3 regions of the Pseudogracilibacillus sp. ICA-222130 genome follow, and region 1 is predicted to be linked to each of the others. Evidence: riboswitches for the same ligand, from Rfam matches in the RefSeq annotation. Region 1 holds a riboswitch; each other region holds the start of a gene.
What was found. A riboswitch is a leader RNA that binds a small molecule or an ion and turns the genes downstream of it on or off. The one in region 1 is predicted to bind thiamine pyrophosphate.
Positions count from the first base shown of each region.

Region 2: linked by a shared signal. The riboswitch ahead of thiW (energy coupling factor transporter S component ThiW) and the one ahead of thiD (bifunctional hydroxymethylpyrimidine kinase/phosphomethylpyrimidine kinase) in region 1 are both predicted to bind thiamine pyrophosphate.
Region 3: linked by a shared signal. The riboswitch ahead of WKT09_RS07945 (ECF transporter S component) and the one ahead of thiD (bifunctional hydroxymethylpyrimidine kinase/phosphomethylpyrimidine kinase) in region 1 are both predicted to bind thiamine pyrophosphate.

Region 1 is NZ_JBBKBG010000012.1:46,348-50,627, forward strand. It holds gene thiE (thiamine phosphate synthase) at 1-114, opposite strand, end outside; gene thiM (hydroxyethylthiazole kinase) at 127-879, opposite strand; gene thiD (bifunctional hydroxymethylpyrimidine kinase/phosphomethylpyrimidine kinase) at 876-1,682, opposite strand; TPP riboswitch at 1,794-1,908, opposite strand; gene WKT09_RS07025 (tubby C-terminal domain-like protein) at 2,049-2,627, shown strand; gene WKT09_RS07030 (YpjP family protein) at 2,788-3,363, shown strand; gene WKT09_RS07035 (TetR family transcriptional regulator) at 3,540-4,154, shown strand; gene WKT09_RS07040 (Spx/MgsR family RNA polymerase-binding regulatory protein) at 4,180-4,280, shown strand, end outside.
Region 2 is NZ_JBBKBG010000039.1:13,301-17,580, reverse strand. It holds gene bioA (adenosylmethionine--8-amino-7-oxononanoate transaminase) at 1-452, shown strand, start outside; gene bioD (dethiobiotin synthase) at 476-1,162, shown strand; gene WKT09_RS12250 (biotin transporter BioY) at 1,206-1,832, shown strand; gene WKT09_RS12245 (YxeA family protein) at 2,009-2,362, shown strand; TPP riboswitch at 2,413-2,518, shown strand; gene thiW (energy coupling factor transporter S component ThiW) at 2,616-3,116, shown strand; gene WKT09_RS12235 (PucR family transcriptional regulator) at 3,275-4,280, shown strand, end outside.
Region 3 is NZ_JBBKBG010000016.1:4,259-8,538, forward strand. It holds gene sufU (Fe-S cluster assembly sulfur transfer protein SufU) at 1-54, shown strand, start outside; gene sufB (Fe-S cluster assembly protein SufB) at 77-1,474, shown strand; gene WKT09_RS07940 (DUF2200 domain-containing protein) at 1,646-1,999, shown strand; TPP riboswitch at 2,156-2,259, shown strand; gene WKT09_RS07945 (ECF transporter S component) at 2,404-3,009, shown strand; gene WKT09_RS07950 (ABC transporter ATP-binding protein) at 2,999-4,280, shown strand, end outside.

The DNA.
Region 1 (4,280 bases):
ATAGATAGTGATCCCACCTTGAATTGCTTCTCGTAAGATCGTTTCAGGTGTTCTATCTTTGGGGCAATCTTGGCTTCCCATAATAAAATATTTTCGTAATATATTTCTGTTCATCCTCTTTCTCTCCTAATCGACGTGATGTAATGCATCTAAAAAGTGAACTTGGAAAGTTCCAGGGCCATGGACATTGGAAGATGCCATTGCTCGCTCCGCAGCTTTTGTATAAAATTCGATTATCTGATAGGTTGCTTTAAAAGGATCCACCTCACATGCTACATTCGCCCCAATAATAGCACCTAATAAACAACCTGCACCAGTTATACGTGTTAACATTTCGTGCCCGTGTTCATTTATATATGTTTCTCTTCCATTGGAAATAACGTCTTTTGCCCCTGTAATCACCGCGATTGTCTGGAATTTCGTTGCAACTTTTTTAGCAATTAATTTCGTTGTTTCTATTGGAGGATCGACAGAATCAACGCCTTTCATTGCCACTTTTTCATCGACTAATGCGGCCATTTCCCCTGCATTTCCTTTAATCACCGTGAAATTTATGGCATGTAGAAATTTAAGGCAAGCTTGTTTTCGAAAAGAAGAGGAACCGACTGCTACAGGATCTAATACGATTGGTTTTTGATGATTATTTGCAACCGTTCCAGTAGTAAGCATTGCTTCCATATCTGAATCCATTAATGTACCCGTGTTAATTAAAATAGCATCTGCTTTTTTAGCGACTTCACTAACTTCCATCGGGTTATCGGCCATAATAGGTGAGGCACCAATGGCGAGTAACCCATTAGCGGTAAAGTTTTTGACGACATTATTCGTTAAACAGTGGACGAGAGGAGCCTTTTTCATGATGTTTTCATTTATATTCATACTTGTCTCCCTCTAATGGCCCAATGTTTTGTTGGCCCACTACCAGCACCAAGTGGAATAGATTCTTCAATAGCAGCTTGAATAAATTCTTTTCCTTTTTCCACTGCTTCATATAAAGAAAGACCTTGTGCAAGATGGGCGGTAATGGCTGCGGAATACGTACAACCTGTTCCATGTGTATGTTTTGTATCAATTCGTTTTTTTGTAAATACATGCATGTCGTTTCCATCATATAAGAAGTCTGTTGCATCGTTGTCTTTGCTTAAATGGCCTCCTTTTACAAGTGCTGCTTTTGCTCCATACGTATGAACAATTTTTTCGGCAGCTTTTTTCATATCATCGAATGTCGAAATGGTCATGTTCGTTAAAAATTCAGCCTCCGGTAAGTTCGGTGTAACAACAGTCGCATAAGCTAATAATTCATCTCGTAAGAAGTCACGGGCCTCTTCATTAATTAAATGGTCTCCACTTGTAGCAACCATAACAGGATCAATTACGAGTGGGAGATTTTTTCCGTCGAGCTTTTTCTTTATTATTTTCATCATATCAATGTTTGCAATCATTCCTGTCTTAACAGCATCTACAGGAACATCTGAAAATACAGAATCTAATTGTTGTTCAATCATCTCCAAAGATATATGTTCAATCGCTTGAACCCCTGTCGTATTTTGTGCGACGACAGATGTAATAATGCTCATGCCATATGTTTGTAATTCTTGAAATGTTTTTAAATCAGCTTGTATTCCTGCGCCTCCTGTAGGATCTGTACCTGCAATGGTTAATGCACATGTAATATCTTTCATTTGATTTGCTCCTTTGTTTGATTTTAGGGATGTATATGACGTTATAAAATATATATTTTTCCATAAAAAAACCAGATTCCTCGTGAGAGAATCTGGTTCGACTGCAAAAAAAGCCATGGATTCCTACTTCCCTCCGCTAGTTCGAACTAGATCAGGTTCACGAGGGTTAGAAATGTCACGCACTTCTTCTCAGCCTTCCACGCAAAAGGCACCCCTAGTAGATTTCTGACTCTAGTATAGCAGATTATGTTCTACTTGTCATAAGGAGGAAAAGAACGCATTTCATTTGCGCGTATATCCCGTAAACGTACTTACTGTAAGACTGTAGTGTGGTATAATTTTAAAAAGGATTGGATGGTGACATGGATGTCGAATATAATCTATCATTTTAAAGATGTGTTCTTTTTCTCAAAACAAAAAACGATTCCTGTATTGGATGAAGAAGATTCTTCAGTTGGAACAATCGTTCGAACGTTTAATGAAGATGGGTTTTTAGAGGAGGAGCAAATCAGGAAAGGAACTTTTTACGCATTTCAAAATCATGCTGGAAAGACCACCTTGTCCTTTGCGGTAAAAAAGCAAGGATTAAAGGCATTCCTAGGATATGCATATACATTTTATTTGCACGATGCAAATGAACAGTTCCAATTAGAAGATGCGAAAGGTCTAATTTATTTGTATTTCCACGTAAAGGGAAAAATAAAAGGAAAGAAATTTGAAGCTCATGAAGATTGGGACGGGAACATTACATTAAAATGGGATAAAACAATATTTGGAAAAATTAAAGTTGATACATACACATATAAAATAGAAGTAGAAATAGTAAATAATACAGTAGCACCATTATTGCTGACGCCCGGTTTTGTATCACTCATTTATTGTATGTATCGTATCTATGATACAGAAACAGCTGTCATCAATGAACTATTAGATTATATAACTTAAGAAAATGACGATGAAATATATACATATCACCATTTTTATCGGAGATTTGCTAAAGTAGTATAGAATGTTAAAAAAATATTAAATTTGACTAAAAGTCATGTATTTTTCCTTGTAAAATGATACAGTTAAGTATATATAAAATAAAAAGCGAGATGATACGATGAAAATTTGGATGAGAAAAATTGCCGTTGCATTCGTCGCTTTCATAACGTTAGGTTTATATGTTCCGTCATTTGATGTAGATGCACATGTAGGAAAAGAAGAGAAAACGTATGATTCGTCTAAAGCGAATATAGTTGCGGAACAAGTAACTACATATGATGTTGAGGAAGAGGATGTAGCTGCTACATTAATGGAAAAAGCTATTGCACAAACGAGTGTTAAATTTGGACCGAAGATAGAAAATCAGCTAGAAAAAGAGTTTCAAGAAGTAATTTTACCGAAAATGGAGGACACTTTAACGTCTATCTTTACGGAAGTAGGAGAAGACAGACTGCCATTTTATGAAATCACGGAAAACCCTGCAAAAGGGTATGGAGAAAGAATATTCAATGTATATGATGTAAAAGATAAAAAAATAATTGCGAAGTTTCACGTTCGTCGAGATTTTAAACCACAAGAAGGATATTGGTTTAATTTCCACTATCATTTAGGAAAAGATCAGTTTGAAACACATTATGAATTAGGCAATATATACTGGGATAAAAACATGCCACCGAAATGGATGGCGCAATAAAGCAAAAAAACACTTTATCATTGGAAGGATAAAGTGTTTTTATTTTTGTCATTTTTTAGTCACATATTGGTCAAAGAAGGTCATTTTTTATTGACAGATGACACCGTGTCATTTATAATGAAATGGAGTGGAAGTGACATTGTGTCATTTTGACTTTGTACTTAGGAGGAACTTGGATGCCGAGACAGACTTTTTATAATTTACCTATAGAAAAACAGGAAGTATTAATTGAAGCGGGAGAAAAAGAATTTTCACGAGTTCCATTATTTGAAGCTTCCATTGCGAATATTGTAAAAGAGGCGGGTATTCCACGCGGTAGTTTTTATCAATATTTTCAAGATAAAGAGGATTTTTATTTTTATATATTAAACCAGTATGCAGATGAAAAAAGAAAACGATTTATTCGTTTATTAGAAAAGCATGACGGGAATATATTTTATGCAGTGAGTGATTTATGTGAAGACTTACTCATTCGAATTGACAGGAAAAATGATAAACAATTTTTCAAAAATATGTTTCTACATTTAGATTTTGAAACAGAACGTGCTTTTTTAAGTGATATGAATTATAGCGTACTGAGTGAACAATATAAGGAAGTAAGGGATCTCGTCGATACGACCATTTTAAATGTAAAAAATGATGAAGAATTATTTCATATGATTCAAATGTTATTATCCATGATGTTAGGTAACATCGCACGTAAATATGCGGTGAACATACCAAATGAAAAGGTGCTACACAATTTTACGACACAAATTAATTTAATGAAAAAAGGATTTAAGGCAAAATAATTAAAAGGAAGAGAGAGGGTTCATGATGAAAATCAAATTATATGGTTCTTCAACAGCATCAACGAGAAAAGCGAGAAGGTGGTTTGAGGAACATAATATTCCATTTGAATATCGTGATATTTTGAA
Region 2 (4,280 bases), on a different contig from region 1:
ACATTCATATGAAGACGTTATTTCATGGTCATTCATATACTGGAAACCAATTAGGATGTGCTGTAGCATTAGCAAACTTAGACTTATTTGAACAGGAAAATATAATGGAACAAGTGCAACAGAAATCCAGTTTTATTGAAGCGGAATTAACTTCACTATATGAATTGGATCATGTTGGAGATATTAGACAGCTCGGATTCATGGTCGGTATTGAGTTAGTACAAGAAAAAGAAACAAAAAAACCTTTCCCATGGGAAGAACGTGTCGGATATGCGGTGTCATTGGAAATGCGACGCCTTGGGATGTTAACTAGACCTTTAGGAGATAACATCGTATTTATGCCGCCTCTTTCTAGTTCTGAAGAAGAAATTCGGGAAATGATTCGCATTATAAAAGAAGCGATTCAAAATGTCACAACGAAACGAGAAGTTACAGCAGGTTCGACGAAATAACAAGAAGAGCGAGGAGCAGTTGGATGGAACGGAAAGGTTTATTTATTACAGGAACAGATACAGACGTCGGGAAGACTTTTGTCGGTGGCGGTATGGCAGCTGTATTGAAAAAGCATGGAAAAGATGTTGGCGTATTTAAACCAATGTTGAGTGGAGAAAGTCGAGAAAATCCTACAAGCGATACAGCTATCTTGAAAACGATGTCAGGAGATCGTAATACGTTTGAACAAATTACTCCTTTTCAATTTGCAGAACCGTTAGCACCATATGTTGCAGCGAAAAGAGCAGGAAAACAGATATCTTTGGCTCAGGTGGTGCAAGCATGGGAAAACATAAAAGAAACACATGAATATTTTATTGTAGAAGGTGCAGGAGGACTTGGGGTCCCTTTAGGGAAAGACTATTTAGTTGCAGATGTTGCGAAGAAGATTGGATTTCCCATATTAATTGTTGCACGGACAGGGCTTGGAACGGTAAATCATGTTTGGTTAACGGTAAAAGTAGCCCAAAGTATGGGGCTGGATATTGCAGGTATTATCTTAAACGGGGCAGAAGAACAGGGGATAGCAGAACAAACGAATCCAGCATTAATTGAAGAGATGACAAATATGCCTGTGCTGGCAGTATTACCGGAATTTACAACATCTAATCTTACGTATATTGTAGAAAAGATGGAAGAACGAATCCCTTTTAATCTTTTCATTAAATAATAGGGAAACTAATGTTAATTTTTATAGTAAAAGGAGGATATCATTGAAAAGGAATAAACAAATTCGTGTCATTGATATTACTTTAATCGGAATGTTTGTCGCCTTAATGAGTATCGGGGCAAATATTACTGCTTGGGCACCATTTTTACAAATAGGTGGTGTTCCTATTACATTGCAAACATTTTTTTGTTTTTTAGCAGGTGCTTTACTTGGCAGTCGTCGTGGAGCGCTTGCGATGGTGGTATACCTTTTCGTTGGATTAATCGGCGTTCCTGTTTTTGCTGGATTTAAAGGCGGATTAGGCGCGGTATTAAGTCCGACATTTGGGTTTATTATTTCTTTTATTTTCACTGCATATGTTACGGGGAAAGTCATTGAAACGAGGGAACAACCTACTTTAATTACGTTCATATTGGCTTCTCTGGTTGGTCTTTTGTTTAATTATATGATCGGAACAAATTATATGTATCTCGCTTTATCCTTTTTTATGGATGCACAGGAAAGTGTTACTTATATTGGAACGTGGCTAATAATGCTAGTATACTTGCCGGTTGATTTATTAACGATTGTCGCTGCTGCTTTGTTTGCACCTAGACTGTATAGAGTTTTACATAAGTCGACAATGATCACACCTTCTAGTAGCGTACAAGAAGACCGTTTAGGAAGTTAAATGAAATTATGTTCAATGTTCCTATATCTCGTGCATGAAGTAATGTCCGTATGCGAACATTTCCATCCAACCTTACAATATTGTAAGCCTGCAATGTTCATTCGTAAGGAAAATCGATGTTACAATACGGAGTTTCATCTTATACTAAATATGTAGAATAAAGTGGGACGAAAAGGATGAGAAAAATGAAACGTTTATTAACGATAGGCATGATGATATTGGTCGTTGGATGGTTATCAGCTTGTACACCCGTTATTCAAACTATCGGTGCAGATGCGTATTATGTCCAAGTTCAAGGTGAAGGCGATAGTTACGAGGAACAAGGGAATGTGCGTTATGAATATAATTTAGAAGGTTACGATGAAAATGGAGATAATTTATTATTATCTTTTACAGCGAATCACTTATTAAAAGAAAATGCTTATTTGAAAATTTTCTATAAAAAAGAGGAAGTGATCACATATGAAGAAATAGAAAAAGCAGCTATTCCAGAAAAAGCAGTGGAACAATTAGAGGCAGGGAAAGAATAAGAAGCCCTTTACAATATTGAATAGTATGGTAGTATGAAATGGAAAAGTCCATATTTCACTAGGGGAGCTATTGGATGGCTGAGAGGAACGGGTTTGTTCTGACCCTTTGGACCCGATCTAGGTAATACTAGCGTGGGGAAGTGTTGGCCATCAAGACATTTATACTGATACTGCAAAATAGAAGGCTACATTCCGACGTCGGGGTGTGGCCTTTTTTAACGTTATTTTATTGTAAAAGGAGGTGTAGGAGAAGATGAATCGTACACGAATTATGACAACTATGGCTGTTTTTGTTGCAATAGGTATTATCGGTTCACAGTTTTTATGGTTCCCAGCAGGTTTTGCTAAGGCGTATCCTGTCCAACATGCTGTGAATGTTGTTGCAGGGATTTTACTCGGTCCTGGACCAGCTGTGATCATTGCGTTTATCATTGGGTTGATTCGAAATATGCTAGGATTAGGGTCGATTTTAGCTTTTCCTGGTGGGATGATTGGGGCATTTTTTGCAGGTTATTTATACAAAAAATGGAACCGACATGGTGCGGCAGTGATCGGTGAAGTCATCGGGACAGGTATTTTAGGATCATTTGCATCGATTCCTTTAGCAACATTATTTATGGGGACATCGTTTGGAATATTTTTCTTCTTGCCGTCATTTTTAGTAAGCAGTGTTTCAGGTGCTTTGATTGGTTGGTTTATCGTCGTTCGTTTGCAACAAAGTGGACATGCAAAAGCAGTTATGGAAAACAAATAATTTTTCAAATATATTCACTATCAAGACGGGATGGTCAAATTAAAAAGTCTCTTCCCAATACCATTTAGTATTCATCTTAGGAAAAATACTTATATAATTATAGTATAGATAGCAAAATGATGATACCGACGACAAACATATCAAGGGTGTGTACGAAAATGATGGTTCATGAAGTGATGCAAATTATAAAAAAGTTTGAAGCTGAGGTAAAGTACGGGAAGAAAGGTTTAAATAAAAAGGTGAAATATATTGAAGTGATGGAAATTCCACATGTAGATAAGTGGGATGTAACAGGGACACTGATTTTAACTAGTTTTTATGCGATTAAAGATGATGAACAAGCCCAAATAAATATAGTGAAATCATTCATTGAATTGAAGGCAAGTGGACTCATTATAAAGCTAGGTAGGTTTATTGATGAAATTCCTCCATCCATTGTTCAATTGGCGGAGGAACATCATTTTCCTATTATTACATTACCAAAAGATGTCCCTTATATCGACATTTTGACGCCACTATATGCAAAATTACAACAATCAACAGATGATCGATTGATCGAAGAAATTGAAGGGAAATCTTATGAAAACGTCACGACGATCTTACAAGATATTTATAAATCATTTGGGTTAATTATGTATATAGAAAACATGAACGGTGAGTTGTTATATTGTGCGCATAAATTAAAAAGTGATAAATGGAGAAATGATTTCACCCTATTTTCTCTCCCATCCTATGAACAGACAGAGATGTATGTCCAAAAATTTAATACCGAATTTGAAACGTACGAAAAACATGCTTGTATATATTCAGAGGCATTAAAAAGAATGGTTGTCACTCTTTTTGCGAAAGGGAAGAAATATGGACTTCTCCATATTGTATATGAAAGAAATAAACAAAAAGAATTGTTAATGGACACCGAGATTTTCCGATTAGTAGATAAAATTCATATTACAATGATGGCTGAAATGGTTAGTTTACAAATGCAAAAAGGGGAATTTATAGAAAGATGGAACAATCTAGAGGAAGAAAAGGATCTAAAAATGGTCATCCATTTAGACCGATTAAATATAACAGAAACGCTTGGATATCATACCTTTTTGCGAAAATCGTTAATTTTGCTTTCCCATATAGAAAATATGATGAAACATTTAACCGAAGTGAAAG
Region 3 (4,280 bases), on a different contig from region 1:
ATTAAATGTGCGACATTAGCATGGAAAGCGATGGAACGAGTACACAAAAAGTAAAAACTTTAAGGAGGTTTTTTACGTGGCTAAAAATGTACCTGAAATTGGTGAATATAAATACGGTTTCCAAGATAAAGACATTTCGGTGTTCCGTACGGAGAGAGGGTTAACGAAAGCTGTCGTGGAAGAAATTTCACGTATGAAGAACGAACCTGAATGGATGTTAGAAGAACGTCTAAAAGCTTTAGACATTTTCTACTCCAAGCCGATGCCTCAATGGGGTGGAGATTTATCTGAGTTAGATTTTGATGAAATTGTTTATTACGTGAAACCAACAGAACAACAAGGAAGAACTTGGGATGAAGTACCTGATGAAATTAAGCGTACGTTTGATGCATTAGGTATTCCTGAGGCAGAACAAAAATATTTAGCAGGGGTTTCTGCTCAGTACGAATCAGAAGTAGTATACCAAAGCTTAGAAGAGGACTTAGAGAAATTAGGAGTAATCTTCTCTGATACGGATTCGGCTTTACAAGAGCATGAAGAATATTTTAAAGAGTATTTCGGAAAAGTTGTACCAGCTTCAGACAATAAATTTGCTGCATTAAATACAGCAGTTTGGTCTGGTGGGTCTTTCATCTACGTACCAAAAGGAGTAGAAGCAAAAGTACCTTTACAAGCATATTTCCGTATTAACTCTGAAAATATGGGACAATTTGAAAGAACACTGATTATCGTGGATGAAGGGGCATCTGTACACTATGTGGAAGGATGTACAGCTCCAACCTATACGACAAACTCATTACACAGTGCGGTAGTAGAAATTTTCGTTCAAAAAGATGCTTCATGCCGTTATACAACTATCCAAAACTGGGCAAACAACGTGTACAACTTAGTTACAAAACGTGCATCGGTGGAAGCGAACGGTTCTATGGAGTGGATTGACGGTAATATGGGATCGAAATTAACGATGAAATACCCATCTGTTTTATTACGTGGGGAAGGTGCACGTGGTGTGACCATTTCCATCGCTATAGCTGGAAAAGGGCAACACCAAGATGCTGGTGCGAAAATGTTCCACTTAGCACCGAATACTTCCTCTTCCATCGTTTCGAAATCTATTTCAAAAGACGGCGGAAAAGTATCGTACCGCGGTATCGTTCACTTCGGACGTAAAGCAGAAGGAGCTCGCTCGAATATCGAGTGTGATACGTTAATTTTAGATAATATTTCCACGTCAGATACGATTCCGTACAACGAAATCTTAAATGACAATATTTCTCTTGAACACGAAGCGAAAGTATCAAAAGTTTCAGAAGAACAGTTATTCTACTTAATGAGTAGAGGACTAGAAGAACAAGAAGCAACAGATATGATCGTAATGGGTTTCATCGAGCCATTCACAAGAGAATTACCAATGGAATATGCAGTAGAAATGAACCGTCTAATCAAATTCGAGATGGAAGGTTCGATTGGTTAATCGCATAAAAATACCTATCACAATGATGATTGTGATAGGTTTTTTTTGTTCGATCAGTTTGGATGAATTGTAAAAAGTGACATCTTGAATGTGCATGTATAGAAAAAATTGCAACAAAGCTAAAGGAATATCATCATGCATGTTTTAGTGTGAAAGGATGGAGGAATGTAAATGAAAAAACATAAAATATATACGATGAGTTTTGCGAGTGTGTACCCACATTATATAACGAAGGCGGAGAGGAAAGGGCGGACGAAGGAAGAAGTAGATGAAATCATTCGTTGGTTGACAGGTTACAGTCAGGAACAACTCGAAACAGAACTTGATAAACAAACAGATTTTGAAACGTTTTTTGCACATGCACCAGCAATGAATGAGGCGAGAACACGTATTAAAGGAGTCATTTGTGGGGTACGCGTGGAAGAGAGCGAAGAACCATTGATGCAGGAAATTCGTTATTTAGATAAATTGATCGATGAATTGGCTAAAGGAAAAACAATGGAGAAAATTTTGCGAAAAAATTAATCGAAAAAAAGATTCCTTAATGTTTAAGCAAATCATCGAGGTCACTTTTGATTATTTACATCATGATGCTCGAATTTTCAGACATTGGAATAAAAATGGAGCTTGACAGTTCGCATGCAATCTCGTACAATCGTAGTTAGAAAATTTCATACATGTTAAAAGCACTAGGGGAGCTATGTTGAATGGCTGAGAAAGGTAAACCTTGACCCTTGGCACCCGATCTAGATAATACTAGCGTGGGGAAGTGTGGCCGGGCATATACTGTATATATGTTATTTTTGTATATTTATATATTCGACTGCATTTCCTTATCGGGATTGCAGTTTTTTTATTGGTGAAAAAAGGAAAGGAGCGATCAACAAACAACAAAGCACGACAATCATAACAAAGGAGTGTATGGACGTATGACAAAAAATTGGAAGTTGAAAGAAATTGTAATGTTATCGATTATTTCGGTTGTTGCTGGGGTACTATATATGTTTTTCGTGTTGTTTGCATCTACTTTACGAAATGTATTAACCCCGATTGGACTTGCGCCATTTAGTTTTGAGTTTGTGTTTGGATTATGGTTTATCGGATCTGTCGTTGCGATGTATATCATTCGGAAGCCTGGGGCAGCCCTTTTTACAGGAATTATTTCAGCTGGGGTTGAAATTTTAGCAGGTGGTCCTGGTGGGGCAAAGGTTTTAATCATTGGGCTTATCCAAGGGGCAGGGATTGAGACGGCATTTCTATTAACGAAATATAACAATTATCGTCTTGGCATACTAATTTTGTCCGGAATGATCGCAGCCATATATAGTTTTGTGTATCAATTATTCGCTTCTGGAAATCTGGATCTTGCTCCCTCTGTACTAATTGGGATGCTTTCGATTCGTTTAATAAGTGGAGCATTGCTAAGTGGTGTACTCGGAAAATGGATAGCAGATAAGTTGGCATGTACAGGTGTATTAGATGGTTATGCATTAGGAAAGGAGGTTAGAAAAAAACGTGAACAAGATGCTGCATAAACGAGTGAACGGTGATGAACATGCAAACGGAAGCAACTGGAGGGAAACAAAGCGTCCATTAGTCACCATTGAAAATTTTTCATTTGCTTATGAATCATTGGAGGAGGCCGTTTTACGGGAGCTGGATGTCACATTGTATGAAAATGAAGTGACATTGCTCATGGGGCCAAGCGGTTCTGGTAAAAGTACATTATCGCTCTGTTTAAATGGACTATACCCGGAAGCGGTGGAAGGAGAAACAGCTGGTTCCATAAGGTTTCGCGGAGAACATTTGCAAGATTCTCCAGCTGGCACATGGAGCAAACAGATCGGTGTCGTCTTTCAAGATCCTGAAGCACAATTTTGCATGATTCATGTTGCCGATGAGTTAGCTTTTACATTGGAAAATATGGCGATAAAAGAGCAAGAAATGGACGAAAAAATCGATGAAGTGCTTTTATTAGTCGGCATGGAAAAATATAAACATCGGAAACTTCACGAATTATCAGGAGGAGAAAAACAGAAAATTGCTTTAGCTGCCGTTCTTTTATTGGAACCGACATTGCTTATTTTAGATGAAGCGACGGTTAATTTGGATCCACATGCAACCGAATCATTTATCAACCTTATCCAACACATTCAAGAAGAACGACAAATGAGCGTATTCATTATCGACCATCAAGCAGATGCATGGTTGAATATGACAGACCGTGTATTATTATTAGGGAAAAATGGTCGCTTGCTACAAGATGCATCCCCAGAAGAAATGTTTACGACGTATAAAGCACAAGTGAAAGAAGCGGGCATTTTTATACCGAAGAAGTTTTCTAGCCATTCTTTTGGTGCTTGTTTGTATACTCGTTCCTCCACGCAAAATCGAAATGAAGCTAAAGACGCTGAAACCGTCATGCGTCTCGAACATGTTACTTATAAACGAAAAACGCGGACGATTTTAAAACAGATTCATATGGACATTCCGAAAGGTGCTTTTATATCTATTCTTGGCAGAAATGGGGCCGGTAAATCTACCTTGCTTGAGTTGATGGCTGGAATTATCCCCCCGACGAAGGGAAAAGTTTATTTCCAACATCGACCTTTACAAAAATGGAAAGAAACGAAACTGCGACAACAATTAGGTTTCGTTTTTCAAAATCCAGAACATCAATTTATTACGGATACGGTTTATGATGAACTTGTCTTTTCCATGCGGTTAAATGAGGAACCACGAGAAAAAATGGAGGCTACCGCCACGTATTTACTCGAACATTTTCAACTTGAAAGTGAGAAGTATC